Regions from separate parts of the Acrocarpospora sp. B8E8 genome, predicted to be linked through region 1. Evidence: riboswitches for the same ligand, from Rfam matches in the RefSeq annotation. Region 1 holds a riboswitch; each other region holds the start of a gene.
What was found. A riboswitch is a leader RNA that binds a small molecule or an ion and turns the genes downstream of it on or off. The one in region 1 is predicted to bind cyclic di-AMP.
Positions count from the first base shown of each region.

Region 2: linked by a shared signal. The riboswitch ahead of ABGB08_RS24765 (C40 family peptidase) and the one ahead of ABGB08_RS49940 (hypothetical protein) in region 1 are both predicted to bind cyclic di-AMP.
Region 3: linked by a shared signal. The riboswitch ahead of ABGB08_RS32765 (GH25 family lysozyme) and the one ahead of ABGB08_RS49940 (hypothetical protein) in region 1 are both predicted to bind cyclic di-AMP.
Region 4: linked by a shared signal. The riboswitch ahead of ABGB08_RS03455 (CHAP domain-containing protein) and the one ahead of ABGB08_RS49940 (hypothetical protein) in region 1 are both predicted to bind cyclic di-AMP.

Region 1 covers NZ_JBDPLV010000105.1:547-4,008, reverse strand. Annotated here, with positions in the region: gene ABGB08_RS49950 (DeoR/GlpR family DNA-binding transcription regulator) at 1-159, shown strand, start outside; gene galT (galactose-1-phosphate uridylyltransferase) at 432-1,493, shown strand; cyclic di-AMP (ydaO/yuaA leader) riboswitch at 1,606-1,742, shown strand; gene ABGB08_RS49940 (hypothetical protein) at 1,777-2,691, shown strand; gene ABGB08_RS49935 (DinB family protein) at 2,990-3,462, opposite strand, start outside.
Region 2 covers NZ_JBDPLV010000026.1:109,604-113,065, forward strand. Annotated here, with positions in the region: gene ABGB08_RS24755 (AAA family ATPase) at 1-350, shown strand, start outside; gene ABGB08_RS24760 (alpha/beta hydrolase) at 424-1,098, shown strand; gene ABGB08_RS24765 (C40 family peptidase) at 1,361-1,876, opposite strand; cyclic di-AMP (ydaO/yuaA leader) riboswitch at 1,983-2,144, opposite strand; gene ABGB08_RS24770 (C40 family peptidase) at 2,535-3,462, opposite strand, start outside.
Region 3 covers NZ_JBDPLV010000041.1:22,213-25,674, reverse strand. Annotated here, with positions in the region: gene ABGB08_RS32785 (PD-(D/E)XK nuclease family protein) at 1-318, shown strand, start outside; gene ABGB08_RS32780 (hypothetical protein) at 315-464, opposite strand; gene ABGB08_RS32775 (SHOCT domain-containing protein) at 461-700, opposite strand; gene ABGB08_RS32770 (hypothetical protein) at 733-954, opposite strand; cyclic di-AMP (ydaO/yuaA leader) riboswitch at 1,276-1,421, shown strand; gene ABGB08_RS32765 (GH25 family lysozyme) at 1,434-2,210, shown strand; gene ABGB08_RS32760 (alpha/beta fold hydrolase) at 2,221-3,096, opposite strand; gene ABGB08_RS32755 (PLDc N-terminal domain-containing protein) at 3,154-3,462, opposite strand, start outside.
Region 4 covers NZ_JBDPLV010000002.1:154,315-157,776, forward strand. Annotated here, with positions in the region: gene ABGB08_RS03450 (SRPBCC domain-containing protein) at 1-709, shown strand, start outside; gene ABGB08_RS03455 (CHAP domain-containing protein) at 886-1,548, opposite strand; cyclic di-AMP (ydaO/yuaA leader) riboswitch at 1,584-1,767, opposite strand; gene ABGB08_RS03460 (hypothetical protein) at 1,905-2,048, opposite strand; gene ABGB08_RS03465 (hypothetical protein) at 2,299-2,724, opposite strand; gene ABGB08_RS03470 (serine hydrolase domain-containing protein) at 2,855-3,462, opposite strand, start outside.

The sequences.
Region 1 (3,462 bases):
ATCGGCATCAGCAGCATCGCCCGCCTGGACCAGGCCCACGTCGTGGTTACCGACACCGGCCTCCCCGAACCGGCCAGAGCCGAACTGGCCGACCAGGTCGGCGAACTCATCGTCGCGGGAAGCGCCCAGAACGAGGTCGCCCAGAAGGAGGCGCTGTGAAGAAGACCGCCCTCCATCTCGCCTCAGGACGAAACCTCCTGGGAGAGGGTGCCGTGAAGAAGATCATCGTCCGTCTCGGCGCAGTGCACACCCCCCAAAGGCCGCCGCGAACAAGACCGTCAACCACCTCGCCTCAGGACGAGTCCTCCTGAGAGAGGTGCCATGAAGAAGACCATCGCCCCTCTCGCCACAGCACAAAACCCCCCAAAGAGCGCCGCGAACAAGACCATCAGCCACCTCGCCTCAGGACGAGTCCTTCTAAGAGAGGCGTCGTGAAGAAGACCCTTATCCATCTCGCCGACGGTCGTGAGTTGTTCTACTTCGACCGTTCCGATGCTGCTGATCGGAGCGCTCCAGATGAACGTGATCTCCCCCCGCGTCCGCTCCCGTCGGAGATGCGTTATGACCCGTTGATGGATGAATGGGTGACCATCGCCCGCCACCGGCAGACCCGCACGCACCTCCCCGCCGCCGAGGAATGCCCGCTCTGTCCCGCCCACCCTGGTTCGGAAGTTCCGTCTTGGTATGACGTGGCCGTCTTCGAGAACCGTTTTCCCTCATTCAGCTTCGGCGCTCACGACTACGAGCCGGTCGGCGGCCTCAGTGAGGTCCGGCCGGGACTGGGCCGCTGTGAGGTCGTCTGCTTCACCCCCGACCACCAGGCGTCCTTCGCGTCGCTCTCCCCCGACCAGGTCGAGCTGGTGATGGAGGCCTGGGTGGACCGTACCGCGGAGTTGTCGGCGTTGCCGGGCGTCGAGCAGGTGTTCTGCTTCGAGAACCGGGGTGCGGAGATCGGGATCACGCTGCCGCATCCGCATGGGCAGATCTACGGGTATCCGTACGTGACGCCGCGGACGCGGCAGATGCTGGACAGCGCGGAGCGATATCGAGGCAACCTGTTCGCCGACGTGCTGGCCGCCGAACGCGCCGGGCCCCGGGTGATCGCCGCCAACGCGTACTGGACCGCGTTCGTGCCGGCCGCCGCGCGGTACCCGTTCGAGGTGCACCTCTACCCGCATCGTCAGGTGCCCGATCTGCCCGCGCTGGACCCGGCGGAACGCGCGGCTTTCGGTCCGGTGTACACCGATGTGCTGCGGCGCCTGGACGGGCTGTTCGGCGTCACGATGCCGTACGTGGCGGCTTGGCATCAGGCGCCGGTGTCGGAGCGGCGCGAGCTGGCCTACCTGCACCTGCAGCTGTTCAGCATCCGGCGAGCCCCCGGCAAGCTGAAGTACCTGGCAGGATCGGAGTCCGCGATGGGGGCCTTCGTCAACGACATCCGCCCCGAGGAGGCCGCCGACATGCTCCGAGATCAGGAAAGCCAGCCAGACTGATTACGGATTGATCTCTAATTGGTCGCGACTTTAGGTGGCATGACCATCCCATTGCCATTACTATCCACTGCAACCGGCCGATTCACCCGGGTCTCACGTGAGATCACATGTCTCGTCCGGTACGCCTAATCCCGAGTGCCTCACTCGGGAACCGGGGACCCAAGGTACCTGGGGTGAACGCGCGCGAGCGCCAGGGCTATCTCCTGCCCGAACCCGTCAGCTAACCCGGTCGGCAGATGGAGAGGAGTGGGCGCTGCCCCCCACGTTCCGCCACCATGCCCTCGTGTCGGTCGGCGTACTCGCGGCCGCCCTGGTCTTGGGACCTGTCGCCACCGCGGCCCCCAAGCCCACCGAGGGTGAGCTGAAGAAGCAGCTCACCAGCCTGGAGAAGAAGGTCGACGGGCTGATCGCCAAATACCACGTCGCGCGTGAGGATCTCGCGAAGGCGCGGACCGCGGAGAAAGCGGCCCGCGCGCGACTGGTCAAGGCCGAGGCGGACTACGTGGCGGCCCAGCACGAGGTGGGCAAACTCGCCGGGCTGAACTACCAGGCCACCGTCGATCCTCGCATGCTGATGCCCGGCATGCAGCTCTCCCCGCTGGCCGCGCAACTCCAGGCCGAGAAGGCCGCCAAGATGACGGAGTTCGCGAAGAAGGAGAAAGAGCGCCGCGACGCCGCGGCCGCCGCCAAGAAGCTCATCGTGGACATCAAGCAGCAGAGCGAAGACATCGAACGCCAGCGCAAGGACGCTGAACAGCTCATCGACGAGATCCAGGAGAAACTCAACGATCTCATCCCGATGGGCCCTGGCAAGCTGGCCAACGGCGGCTGGGCACCGGAACTGCCCACCGGCAGCGACAACATCACCCCGCGCACCCGGCTGATGCGCGAGGAGATCAAGGACGCGTTCAAGCTGCACTACACCGTCGGCTGCTTCCGCGTCGACAACATGGGCGAGCACCCGCTCGGCCGGGCCTGCGACTTCATGATGAGCTCCGGCGGCGCGATGCCCACCGCCGCCAACGTCGCCCTCGGCGACAAGATCTCCGACTGGGCCCTGAAGAACCGCACCAAACTAGGCGTCAAGTATGTGATCTGGAGACAGCGCATCAACCACGGCTCCGGCTGGCGCCTGATGGGCAACCGCGGCGGCATCACCGCCAACCACTACGACCACGTACACATCTCAATGTTCTAGCCCCACCACAAGCCAACTGCCCCACCCACCGATCACGCGGGTGTGCGCGTCCAGCCCCCGCGGCCGCACACCCGCGTGATCGTTTTTGTGCGCTCATGGCCGAGCTGCGCTTAGGGCCGATCCTCCGGCACGGCGAGCTGTGCTTATGGCCGCGCCTCCGGGACCACGGCGATGGCGGGGTCGGGCGGAGCCCGAGAACAACCAAAGGGAGGGTGGGTGGGAGAACCCCGGCAAACAACACAAGCTCGTTGGCCAGGTCTTCCCTGAAGTCGTCAGCGTGATTCGGCTCGGTGGCTGGTCATTCGCCGGTGACGCCGTCTATGCGTTGGCGGATGATGTCGGCGTGGCCGTTGTGGCGGGCGTACTCCTCGATCATGTGGACCAGGATCCAGCGTAGCGAGTAGTACTCGCCATGGCGCTGTCGCTTCCCGACCGCACCCAGGTCAGGCCACCTGGCGACGTTCGCCCTGGCCACCTCGATCTCGGCTCGCCATGTCGCGAACGCGTCCCGCGCCGACGCGTCATCCACGTTGTCGAAATCGCCGTCCGGGTCGGCGTCCGTGAAGTGCAGCGGGGGCGCGTCCTTGTCCTCCAGGACTCGCCGGAACCAGCTACGCTCCACATCGGCCATGTGCCGGACCAGGCCCAGCAGGGAAAGCGTGGACGGCTCCGCGGCTCGGTCACGGAGCTGTTCCTCGGTCAAGCCATCACATTTCACGGCCAGGGTTTCGCGGTGGTAGTCCAGCCAGGCGAGCAACATCTCACGCTCGT
Region 2 (3,462 bases), on a different contig from region 1:
GCCGCCAGCGCCGTGCCGCCGAGGCCCGGGCGCCGCTGCGCGCGGCGGCCGAGGCGTTCGACGCGCTCGGCGCGGTGCCCTGGTCGGAGCGCGCGCTGCGCGAGCTGCGCGCGAGCGGCGAGCGGATCCGCCGCAAGCACGACGCCCGCGACCGGCTCACCGCTCAGGAGCTGCAGATCGCGCAGCTCGTCGCGGACGGCCTGACCAACCGCGACATCGGCCAGCGACTTTTCGTCTCGCCTCGCACGGTCAGCACGCACCTGGCGCGCATCTTTCCCAAGCTCGGCATCACCACGCGCGGCGAGCTGAGCCGTCTCATGGCCGCGCGGGAGGGCGATTACATCATTTGACGTACGCGAGGGGAGCCGGCCGATTCCTACCGTGGGACGCGATCCACCCCTTCTCTCCTCGCGGAGGAACGCCATGATCCGCAACATCGTGCTCGTCCACGGCGGCTTCGTCGACGGCTCCGGCTGGCAGGCCGTCTACGACCTGCTCGTCGCCGACGGTTTCCGCGTGTCGGTCGTGCAGAACCCGACCCTGTCCCTGGCCGGGGACGTCGCCACCACGCACCAGGCCATCGACGCCCTGGACGGCTCGTGCGTCCTGGTCGGCCACTCTTATGGCGGCGTCGTCATCAGCGAGGCCGGTACGCACCCGAACGTCGCGGCGCTCGTGTACATCGCCGCGTTCGCCCCGGACAAGGGCGAGTCGGTCAACACGCTCATCGCCGACCCGCCGCCCGGCGCGCCCGTCCCGCCGATCCTGCCCCCGGTGAACGGATTCCTCTTCCTCGACCGGGACAAGTTCGCCGCGTCGTTCGCCGGGGACCTGCCCGTCGACCAGGCGGCGTTCATGGCCGATTCGCAGGTCCCGTGGGGCGTGGACGCCCTCGGCGGCACGGTCACCGAACCCGCGTGGCGCGCCAAGCCGTCCTGGTACCTGGTGGCGACCGACGACCGGATGATCCCGCCGCCCGCCCAGCACGCCATGGCACAGCGCGCCGGGGCGACCATCGCGGAGACGCCGGGCAGCCACTCGGTCTACCTGTCGCAGCCCGCCGCGGTCGCCGACCTCATCCGCCAGGCCGCCTCCTGACGACCGCTCGCTGACGCCGACCCGCCTGGCTGACCAGGCGGTAGCCGGTGTCCGGCGCGACCAACGCGCCCTCATGTCTCGCATCTCTCCCTTCTAATGGAGACCGACGCGTAGAACGAGACCCGTCCGGAAGTGGAGACTACAGATAGGCTCCGAATCATCACCCTAAGTTGCAGGTAGCTTTCTCACCGGTACTTCGCCCGGCGAAAAGTAGGCGAAGTACCGGTGAGAAAGCGAAAGGTGGGGTGAGAACCTACAACGGTCAGAGACCGGGCCTTACCGCACCGACGAAGGTGCGCTTGCGGTAGGAGTTCAGCTTGTCGATGCGAACGCGGGCTCCGCTGTGCGGGGAGTGGACCATCCTGCCCTTGCCGACATAGATGCCCACATGACCGCCGCCGCTGGTGAAGATCAGGTCTCCGGGCTTGAGATTCTTCCAGGAGATCTTCTTCTTCACCGCGCGACGCTGGGAGTAGGTGGTTCGCGGGAGCTTCACGCCTGCCTTGCGCCAGGCGAACACGGCCAGACCGGAACAGTCGAACGCGCCGGGACCAGTGGCTCCCCACCGGTACGGATCGCCGATCTGCTCCTTGGCCACCGCGACGGCCCGCTGAGCCTTGGACCGCTGGCGTGCGGCCTTGCTCATCGTGGCGCGTTGCTTCACCGAACTCTTCGCCCGGCCGGCGGCCGGAAGATCGGAGATGGGAACGTTCCCAGTGGTGGCCTGGTCGGCCGTTTCGGTCAACGTGTGGGTGACTGTCGTCGTGTCAGCCGCCACGGGCTGCGCCGCGAACACTCCGACCGAGGCCGTGAGAGCGACGCCGCCCAGGGAGAGACGGGCAAGACGGGACAGACATGCGGGGGTGGTTGACAGGATCGCTCCTATGATCTTCCACGTACGCCTACCGGGTTAGCTGACGGATTCGGGCGGGGAAGTCGCCCTACGGTGGAATTCACACCGATTCACCCCTTGACTCCTGCGTACAGAGCCTTTTGGGTCCCCGGCTCCATGCCTCCTGACTGCATGGACTCGGCCGGTCGCATTTGTGACATGCGACACACGGATCTTTATGGAGACATCAGCGCATTCGGCTGACATGGTGGCGACGCCATGGCTTGTACGTCGCGGCCCAGAAACTACCGAGCTTCACCACGTTTAGGCAAAGCATTCTCCAAAGATAAAGATCAGATAACTAGATTTTATTCGTGAAGGCCCTGCATACACCGGCATTTCAATGCCCATTGTGACTCTGGTCACACTTCACGAAACAGAAGCTGAACACGGCACCAGAAGCCCCATCAGCCCCACAGGTTCATAAGATCGTTCCAACCGGCCAACGCCCGGACGAATCAGGCAACTTGCCTACGGGTGGACGGCCTCGGACGTGCCACAAGACAGATGACCTTCGAACGTGCCGACAGACGGACAGCCGTACCTACGGGCGGACGGCCTTGTCCGGGTTGTACTCACCGACGGGCGTGACCTTGACCACGTCACCCGTCTGCGGCGAGTGGACGACCTTCCCGTCACCCGCATAAATTCCCACGTGCCCGAACCCGCTGTGCCACACCAGATCGCCCGGCTCCAGCGCGTTCACCGACACCCTGCGGTTCGCCCCCCAGGCCCACATCTCGTAGCTCGTCCGCGGCAGGCTGACCCCACCCTTCCGCCAGGCCGCCTGAACGAGCCCTGAGCAGTCCCACGAGCCCGGACCAGTCCCCCCATACCGGTAGGGCTTCCCAATCTGCGCATACGCGAACTCAAGGGCCGCCAGCGCGTTCCCGGACGCGGGCCCGGTGTAGATCTGCCCCGTGCTGTTGGTATTGCCCGGGTTGTACGCACCGAGCTCCCGGAGCAGCTTCACCTGCTCGGCCACCATACGGTCGGCCTTTTTCTTCTTCTTGACCAGCTCGTCCTTGACCTTCGCGGCGTCCTCGTAGGTCTTCTTCTTCGCCTCACGCTGGGTCCGCAACCCCTTGATCGCGACCTCGAACTCGGTCAGCGACTGGGTGCGCCCGGCGGCGAGCTGATCCATCAGCGTCATCGTGTTGAGCATCGTGTCCGGATCGTCGGCGGTGAACAGCCCGCTCAGCGTCCGGAAGTCGCCGGTCTGGTAGTTGGTCACCGCGACCCCGACGACACCCGCCCGTAACGCCTGGACCTGAAGGTCCTGCTTCTTGAAGGCGGTGTTGACCTTGTCGTACTGCTTCTTCGCCTTCTTCCACTTCTCGTTGGCGCCGTTGTAGTCGTCGACGATCTCGTCCATCTGCTTGTTGAGCTTCTTCAGCTTGGCCTGCGCCTCGGCGAGCGTGGGCTTGGGATCCGCCTGCGCACCGACTACCGGCAGGAGGATGACGGCTGCG
Region 3 (3,462 bases), on a different contig from region 1:
CACCTTGGCCGCGCCGAACAAATCGCCGAAGAGGCCTCCACCGCCGACGAGACCTACCGCGCCCGCCTCCCGAGCACCGGCAAACGTTCAGGCCGAGGATTCGCCGCCGCCAAATTCGCGGCCCCCGGATCCGCGCCCGCTGAATCCAACAGCCCTGGAGTCGCGTTGGTGCCCCCCGAGATCGACGCGCTCTTCCCGCCGTCGCCCGGCCCGATCTGCTCCTGGTGCGATTTCCGCCGCCACTGCCCGGAAGGCCGGACCGCAGCCCCCGACAAGTCCCCGTGGGACGGCTTGGCCACCCCGGAACCGGCCCTTTAGAACACCGAACGGAACGGCCGCTGCCGACCCTCCCGTAACCGGGCCACCACCTCGCGCACCGGCAGCGGACCGTCGGCCGCCCACATGACATCCATGATGGCCGCCTCCAAGTCGCCGAATCTGCGCTCCGCGCCGTCCTTTCTCAATCCAGGTCTACCTTGCGCTGCAGGAACTCCTCACGGTCGATCTCTCCGGCCGCGTACCTGCGGCGCAGCTCCCGCCGCACCGGATCCTCGGGCGGCACCTGCGGGCGGCCCTGGTCACCGGTGATGAGCGAGCGCACCAGCCACACCGTTCCGGCGACCGTCAATCCCAGCACCACCAAGCCCAGGATGGCCCAAAGGATCATCCAGGCTCCCATGCTGCCCATCATGTCGTCCATCACCCCTTCCCTACGCTAATCGCCTAAGTTACCTAGGCCAACTCATCTGCCCCGCCGGGCGGTGGCGAGCCGCGACTGAGTTCGGTTCGGCGGCGATGCCCCTCAGGACGGCAAGCACGCTTTGCGGTGACCGCTCCGAAGAAGGCCGCCACCCGGCCCTTCCGGTCCAGCACATAGGTAGCCGGCAGCGCCCGGGGCGCCATCGCCATGAGTACCCGTGCGGTGATGCGCACGCAAAACAGCACCTTCGGCATCGTTGGCCCCCGTTGTGGCCTCCAAAGTTCCTGCGTCGTGCAGGCGAAAGACCGGATGCGATTCGTGCTTTCGCCCGCCGCGGTGAGTGGAGCCGGGAAGTTGTAGCGGCAAACTTTTATCCAGCCCCAGCCTCCTGCGGGCACGGCATTCCAGCGCCTGTTCGGAGGCCGATACACCGAGTCCGATTTGCCCTACTTGCACTATCTATGGTGATGTATATACCTTTTGTGTCATCGCGGTATACGTCGTGACGTGTTTTCGTCGCATCGTTGCCGCTTCGTTGACCAGACCGTGCGCTGTCCTGAGGGATGCTTCAGGACGGCGTTCGGCCGCCGAATCCGCGCCTCGCGGAGCCGGGGACCCACATCCTCTTTGGGGTGAATCGGACGCCAGCCCAGGCTGCGCCGTAGGGCACTTCCAAGCCCGAACCCGTCAGCTAACCCGGTAGGCGGCATGGAAGCAAGGAGCCAATACCCCCATGCTCAAGCCCCGGTTTGCCACAATCATCCATTCCCTCCAAGACCGTCGCGATCTCCCCACCAAACGCCTCAACTTCGCCGTCGCCGGTACGATCCTGGCCGCGACCACCGCCATCGCGGGCGTGACCGGCACGGCGCTCACATCCTCCGCCGTGCACAGCTCGACGCACGAAGCTCAGCAGGAGGCCGGATCGCTCACCTACGGCCTGGACGTCTCCAACTACCAGCCCCACTACGACTGGAATGCCAGCCCGGCCCAGTTCGGCATCATCAAGGCCACCGAGGGTACGAGCTTCCGCGACGCCTCGTTCGCCAGGCACTGGCGCGAGCTGGGCAAGAAGGGAATCGCGCGCGGGGCCTACCACTACGGCCACCCCGGCAACGACCCCATCGCCGAGGCCGAGCACTTCCTGTCCGTGGTGGACTCCCAGCCCGGCAAGCCCGGCGACCTGCTGGTCCTGGACCTGGAAACCACCGACGGCAAGTCCGTCGCCGAGGTCAACGCCTGGGCCAAGGCGTGGCTGGCGCACGTGAAGGCCAAGACCGGGATCATCCCGATGCTCTACAGCGGCTGGAACTTCGCCAACACCTACGGCAAGGGCCTGGCCGAATACCCGCTGTGGGTCGCCCACTACAGCAAGTCCAAGGGAACGGTCACCCCGCCCGCCGACTGGAAGTCCTGGGCCATCCACCAGTACTCCGACTCCCCCATCGACCAGAACGTCTCCGCGCTGACCCCCGACCAACTGCGCGACCTGGGCCGCCCCGCCACCTGAAGACGGCGCCTCAGCGGTGCAGGATCTCGCTTTCCGCCGCGTTCCAGAAGCGGGTGAGGGCGGCGGCGGTCGTCTCCGGGGCCTCCACGGCGGGGGAGTGGGCCGCGCCGGGGACGACCACGCAGTCACAGTCCAGGCGGTCGGCCATCTCGGCCTGCAGGGTGGGGGGCCAGCCGTCGTCGTGCTCGCCGTACAGCACGAGGGTGGACAGGCCTGTCTGGCAGAGCTCGTCCACCCGGTCGGTGGAGTCCAGCACCGCGCGGCCCATGGTGAGCAGGCCGGTGACGGAGTTGGCCAGCAGCCGCCGCCGCAGGAACGCGACGATGTCGTCGGGCACTGCGGCCCTGATGGCCTCCGGTTCGATCCGGTCGGTCCAGATCCGCTCCACGCCGTGCGTGGGCAGTTCGGCCAGCATGGTCCGCCCGGCGTGCTCGCGCGGCCCGACGATCCCGCCGGGACCCGAGCTCATCAGCGTGTACGAGGCGAGCTTCGAGGTCCCGTCGAGCACGGTCTCCCGGGTCACCAGCCCGCCGAAGGAGTGCCCCAGCAGGTGCACCGGCTCGCCGTCGCCGACCACCGAGGCGAGCACGTCCACGTCGGCGCCCAGCGCGGCGCAGGTGTAGGCCGAAGGATCCTCCGGACCCGGGGTCTCGAACTGTCCCCGCAGGTCCATCGCGATAACCCGCCGCCCGGCCTGGGCCAGGGTCTGCAGGATCGCGATGAAGTCCTCCTTGCTGCCGGTGTAGCCGGGGACCAGCAGGGCCGGCCACCGTTCCGCGACACCGGTCACGGGCCTGGCTTCAAGCACAGCGAAGCCGCCCACCGGCGTCTGAATCCGCTGAGCGGTCACGCCCGGCGGCAAGGTAAGGAATCTCGGCGTACTCACGTGAAGCCACAATACTTAACAAGCCTGGCAGCGACACCGGCGAAGAAGCTTAGCCGGTTACTCGTCCGGGGCCGGCTCCGGTTTGGGCGCGTCCGGACTTTCCGGATCCGCCTTTTCGCGTGCCGACCTGCGCTGTTCCTCCGCCCGCTCCCTGAGCTTGCGGAGGAACTCCTCGTCGTCGTCCGGGCTGAGCCGCCGCACTTCGCGCGGCGGCACGTTCTGGCCCGTGTAGGTGGTGTAACCCCGGGGGAGGCGCGGGCGGCCGGCGATGAGCCAGAGCAGCGACCCGGCGGTCGGCAGCAGGATCACCACCAGCAGCCAGAGCAGCTTGGGCATGTTGCGGATCCGGGCGGGCTCCGTCGTGAT
Region 4 (3,462 bases), on a different contig from region 1:
GATCGCCCTGGACGCCACGCCCGAGCAGGTGTGGGCGGCGATCGCCACCGGTCCCGGGGTCGACTCCTGGTTCATGGGCCGCAACGAGATCGAACCCCGCGAAGGCGGCGCGGGCCGGCAGACCGTCCTGGGCGTCACCGGCGAGTCCACGGTCACCGCGTGGGAGCCCGGCGTGCGCTTCGCCACCCGGACGCAGGCGTCGCCGGAGGGCACGTTCATGGCGTTCGAATACCTGCTGGAGGGCCGGGACGGCGGCAGCACGCTCCTGCGGCTGGTCCACAGCGGCTTCCTGGACGAGGACTGGGAGTCCGAATACGAGGCGCTGCGCGTCGGCGACGGCATGTACCTGCGCAAGCTCGCCGCCTACCTGCGCTGCTTCCCCGGCCGCACCTCCGTCTACGACCTGTTCCTCGCCGGCTCCTCGGCCACCACCCGCGAGGACGCCTGGGCCCGCTTCGGCGCGGCCTTCGGCCTGGCCGGCTGGCCCGTCACGCCCGGCCGCCCCATGATCCTGTCCGTGCCCGGCCTCCCCGCCGAAACGGGGACCGTGCTGTTCGCCTCGTACGGATTCCTCGGCGCGGTCACCGCGAGCTCCCTCTACACCCTGGTCCACGGCCACCACGGCCTGATGGTCGCCCAGCAGCACTGCTTCACCGGCGAACCCGCGCGCGAGCGCGCCCAGGCGGCGTGGCAGGCCTGGCTCGGGTGAACGCGCCTTCGCTTGGGTGGCACGGCCCCGCGCGGACGGGGGGATTTCCGCGCGGGGCCAGGGGAAGCTGCCCGGCCGGTGGACGGCCGCCATACCGCTAGGGGGATGGGCCAGGTATGGCGCGTGTCCGCGGGCGCAGCGTTACCCGGTGGCCGGGCAGCCGGCTCTGATCGGTGTCAGGCGGGCAGCTGGTCGGCGTAGACGGGGTAGCCGTAGCCGACGACCTCGGCGGTGGGGCGGGTGCGGATCTCCACCTTGCCGTTGCCCGTGTTGCCCTCGACGGTCTTGATGGTGCCGTCGCCGTTGTCCTTGATGACGAAGCCGACGTGGTCGATGTTGTGGAGGTTCTTGCCGCCGCTCCAGCCGAAGAAGACGACCGCGCCGGGGGCCGGGCGGGTGCCCCAGCGCTTGTTCTGCTTGAACCAGCCGGCGTGGGAGACGGTGTAGGCGTCCCAGCCCATGGTGGGGCGGATGCCGAGCTGGTCGCCGACCCAGGAGACGAACATGTCGCACCAGGCCGCGTTGCGGTAGGCGTACACCGACCCGCCGTCGCGGGCGACGGTCTGCTGGGCGCGGGGGGAGTTCATGTACCACTGGTGGAACTTGGTGCCGCCGCCGTAGTAGTTCTCGCTGACGCCGACCTGGCTCTGCGCCAGGCGCAGCACCTGGTCGGAGCTGACCTTGGGCAGCTTCTGGGCGATCTTGAGCAGTGGGCTGGCGTCCGGGTGGAAGTCTGCCGCGTCCGCCGCGCGGGTGTCGGCGTGGGCCGTGCCCATGGCCGCGGTGCTTCCGGTCAGCGCCAGGCCGGCGAGGAGAGTGGTGGCCAGGGTGACGCGCACGTGAGAATTGGGGGCTCGCATGTGGGGTCTTGCTCCCTTGCTTCCATGCCGCCTACCGGGTTAGCTGACGGATTCGGGCGTGGAAGTCGCCCTACGGCCTGCGGGTACAGGCCGATTCACCCCGGGAGGGCTGGGATTTGGTGCTTTCGTGTCGGGAGAGTGATCCCGGCCCTCGATGGTTCCCCGGCTCCGCGTGAGCGGACTCGACGGTCGGGCCGTCCCAGGAGCGGAACGGCCGTTCGATTGTGTTGTGGGGCATCCTTGACCTGTTTGACGTCCCGGTGCCCCGGATTCCATCGAAGGTAGACGAATCACCCAAAAGGGTCAAATGCCGACAAGTGGGTACATGTGGGGAGTCATGGGATTTTGGGGCTGTTAACGCCCTCGGTACGGGCTCCGGCGACGGCCACCGCGGCGAAGGCGCGGACGACGGGATGTGGGATTTCCCCGGCCAATTCGGGCTGGAACAGGGAGAGCAGGAAGAACGGATGATCATCCATTTGGGCCACCCGGTCCGCACCCTGGGCGTGGCACCCGGTAAAGCGCAGACCGCGCTCTTCCAAGGTGGCTTGATGGGCCGGACTGGTCTCGCAGGCGCAGTTGCACCGGACCAGCGCGGGCCCCTCCGCCCATGATCGAGGGGATCGATCGCCGACCGGGGCGATCCGCGTGGTCCGAGAAGTCACGTGGGAAGTCTGTCCCGCCAGGCGGGTGGCGGGACAGGGGATTCACCGTCGAGACTAGCTCCGGTTACTTGGCTCGGATCTCGTCGAGGATCGTCTGCAACAGCTTGTTGGCCGCGATCTGATTACCCTCGACCCGATCGAGCCTCTCATCCATGGAGTCCAGGCGACCGTCCATGGAGTCCAGGCGACCGTCCATGGAGTCGAGCCGACCGTCGATCCGTCCGAAGTGCTCAGTGTGCTCCTTCTGCGTGACCTCGATCCGTCCGAGGCGATCGCTGTGTTGATTGAGCTTGTTGTTGACCTCGATGAAACTACCGGTATGCGTCCACTGGTTGTCGGTGACTCTCTTGAACTGAACGCCCACGTCATACTTGAACATCGACATCTGGTCGTAGACCTCGTCGAGCGTGTGGTGGGCGGCCACCGCAGACTTCTGGGCGTGCTCGGCGATACCACGGGTCTCAACCGCGGCAGGCTCCTTCTCGCGCATCTTCCGTACCTCCTCTTCGAGAACGGTCACACGGTCTTCAAGGGTGGGCACTTCGACCTCCTGCTTGGGGGGTTCCGACGGCCCCAAACCTATCGGCCGCTGCGCTCCGCAAGCGACCAAACACAAACGGTCATCGCCATCCTTCTGGGTCCACACCCCCAGGAATCGGGGCAGACTGATCGTAGGGTTCGCGGCTGAAGATGAACGTGTTGAGGGAAATATGCACACCCCCGGGATGATGTTCTACCCGCAGCGTCTCACCCGCGTAATACCCGTCCAGCCCGAGCCAGGTCCCGTCCGCCTGGGCGGCGAACCGGGACGCCCGCCCGACCGCCCCGAGCGGGGTCAGGGACAGGCCGCGCCGGGGGAGCAGGCGCAGCGCGTACGCGGTCGGCCCCCAGTACCAGGGCCCGGTCAGGGCGAGCAGGTCCGCGTCGGCGGCGGCCGGTTGCCATTCGGCGGGCAGCGGCGGCTCGTGCTCGGCCAGGATGTCCAGCAGGTCGAACAGCAGCCGCCCGCGCACGCCGGAAGTGGTGTTGGCCATGAACAGCACGCCCACCCCGTCGGCCGGGTCGGTCCACACCGTGGCCAGGAAGCCGGGCATCGACCCGGTGTGCCCGGCCAGCATCCGGCCCCCGTGGCGGGCCAGCTGCAGGCCCAGGCCGTACCCGCGTTCCCAGGAAGGGCCGTCCTCCACGGCGGCCGGCTCGCGCATCTCGACCAGGGTGCTCGCCCGCA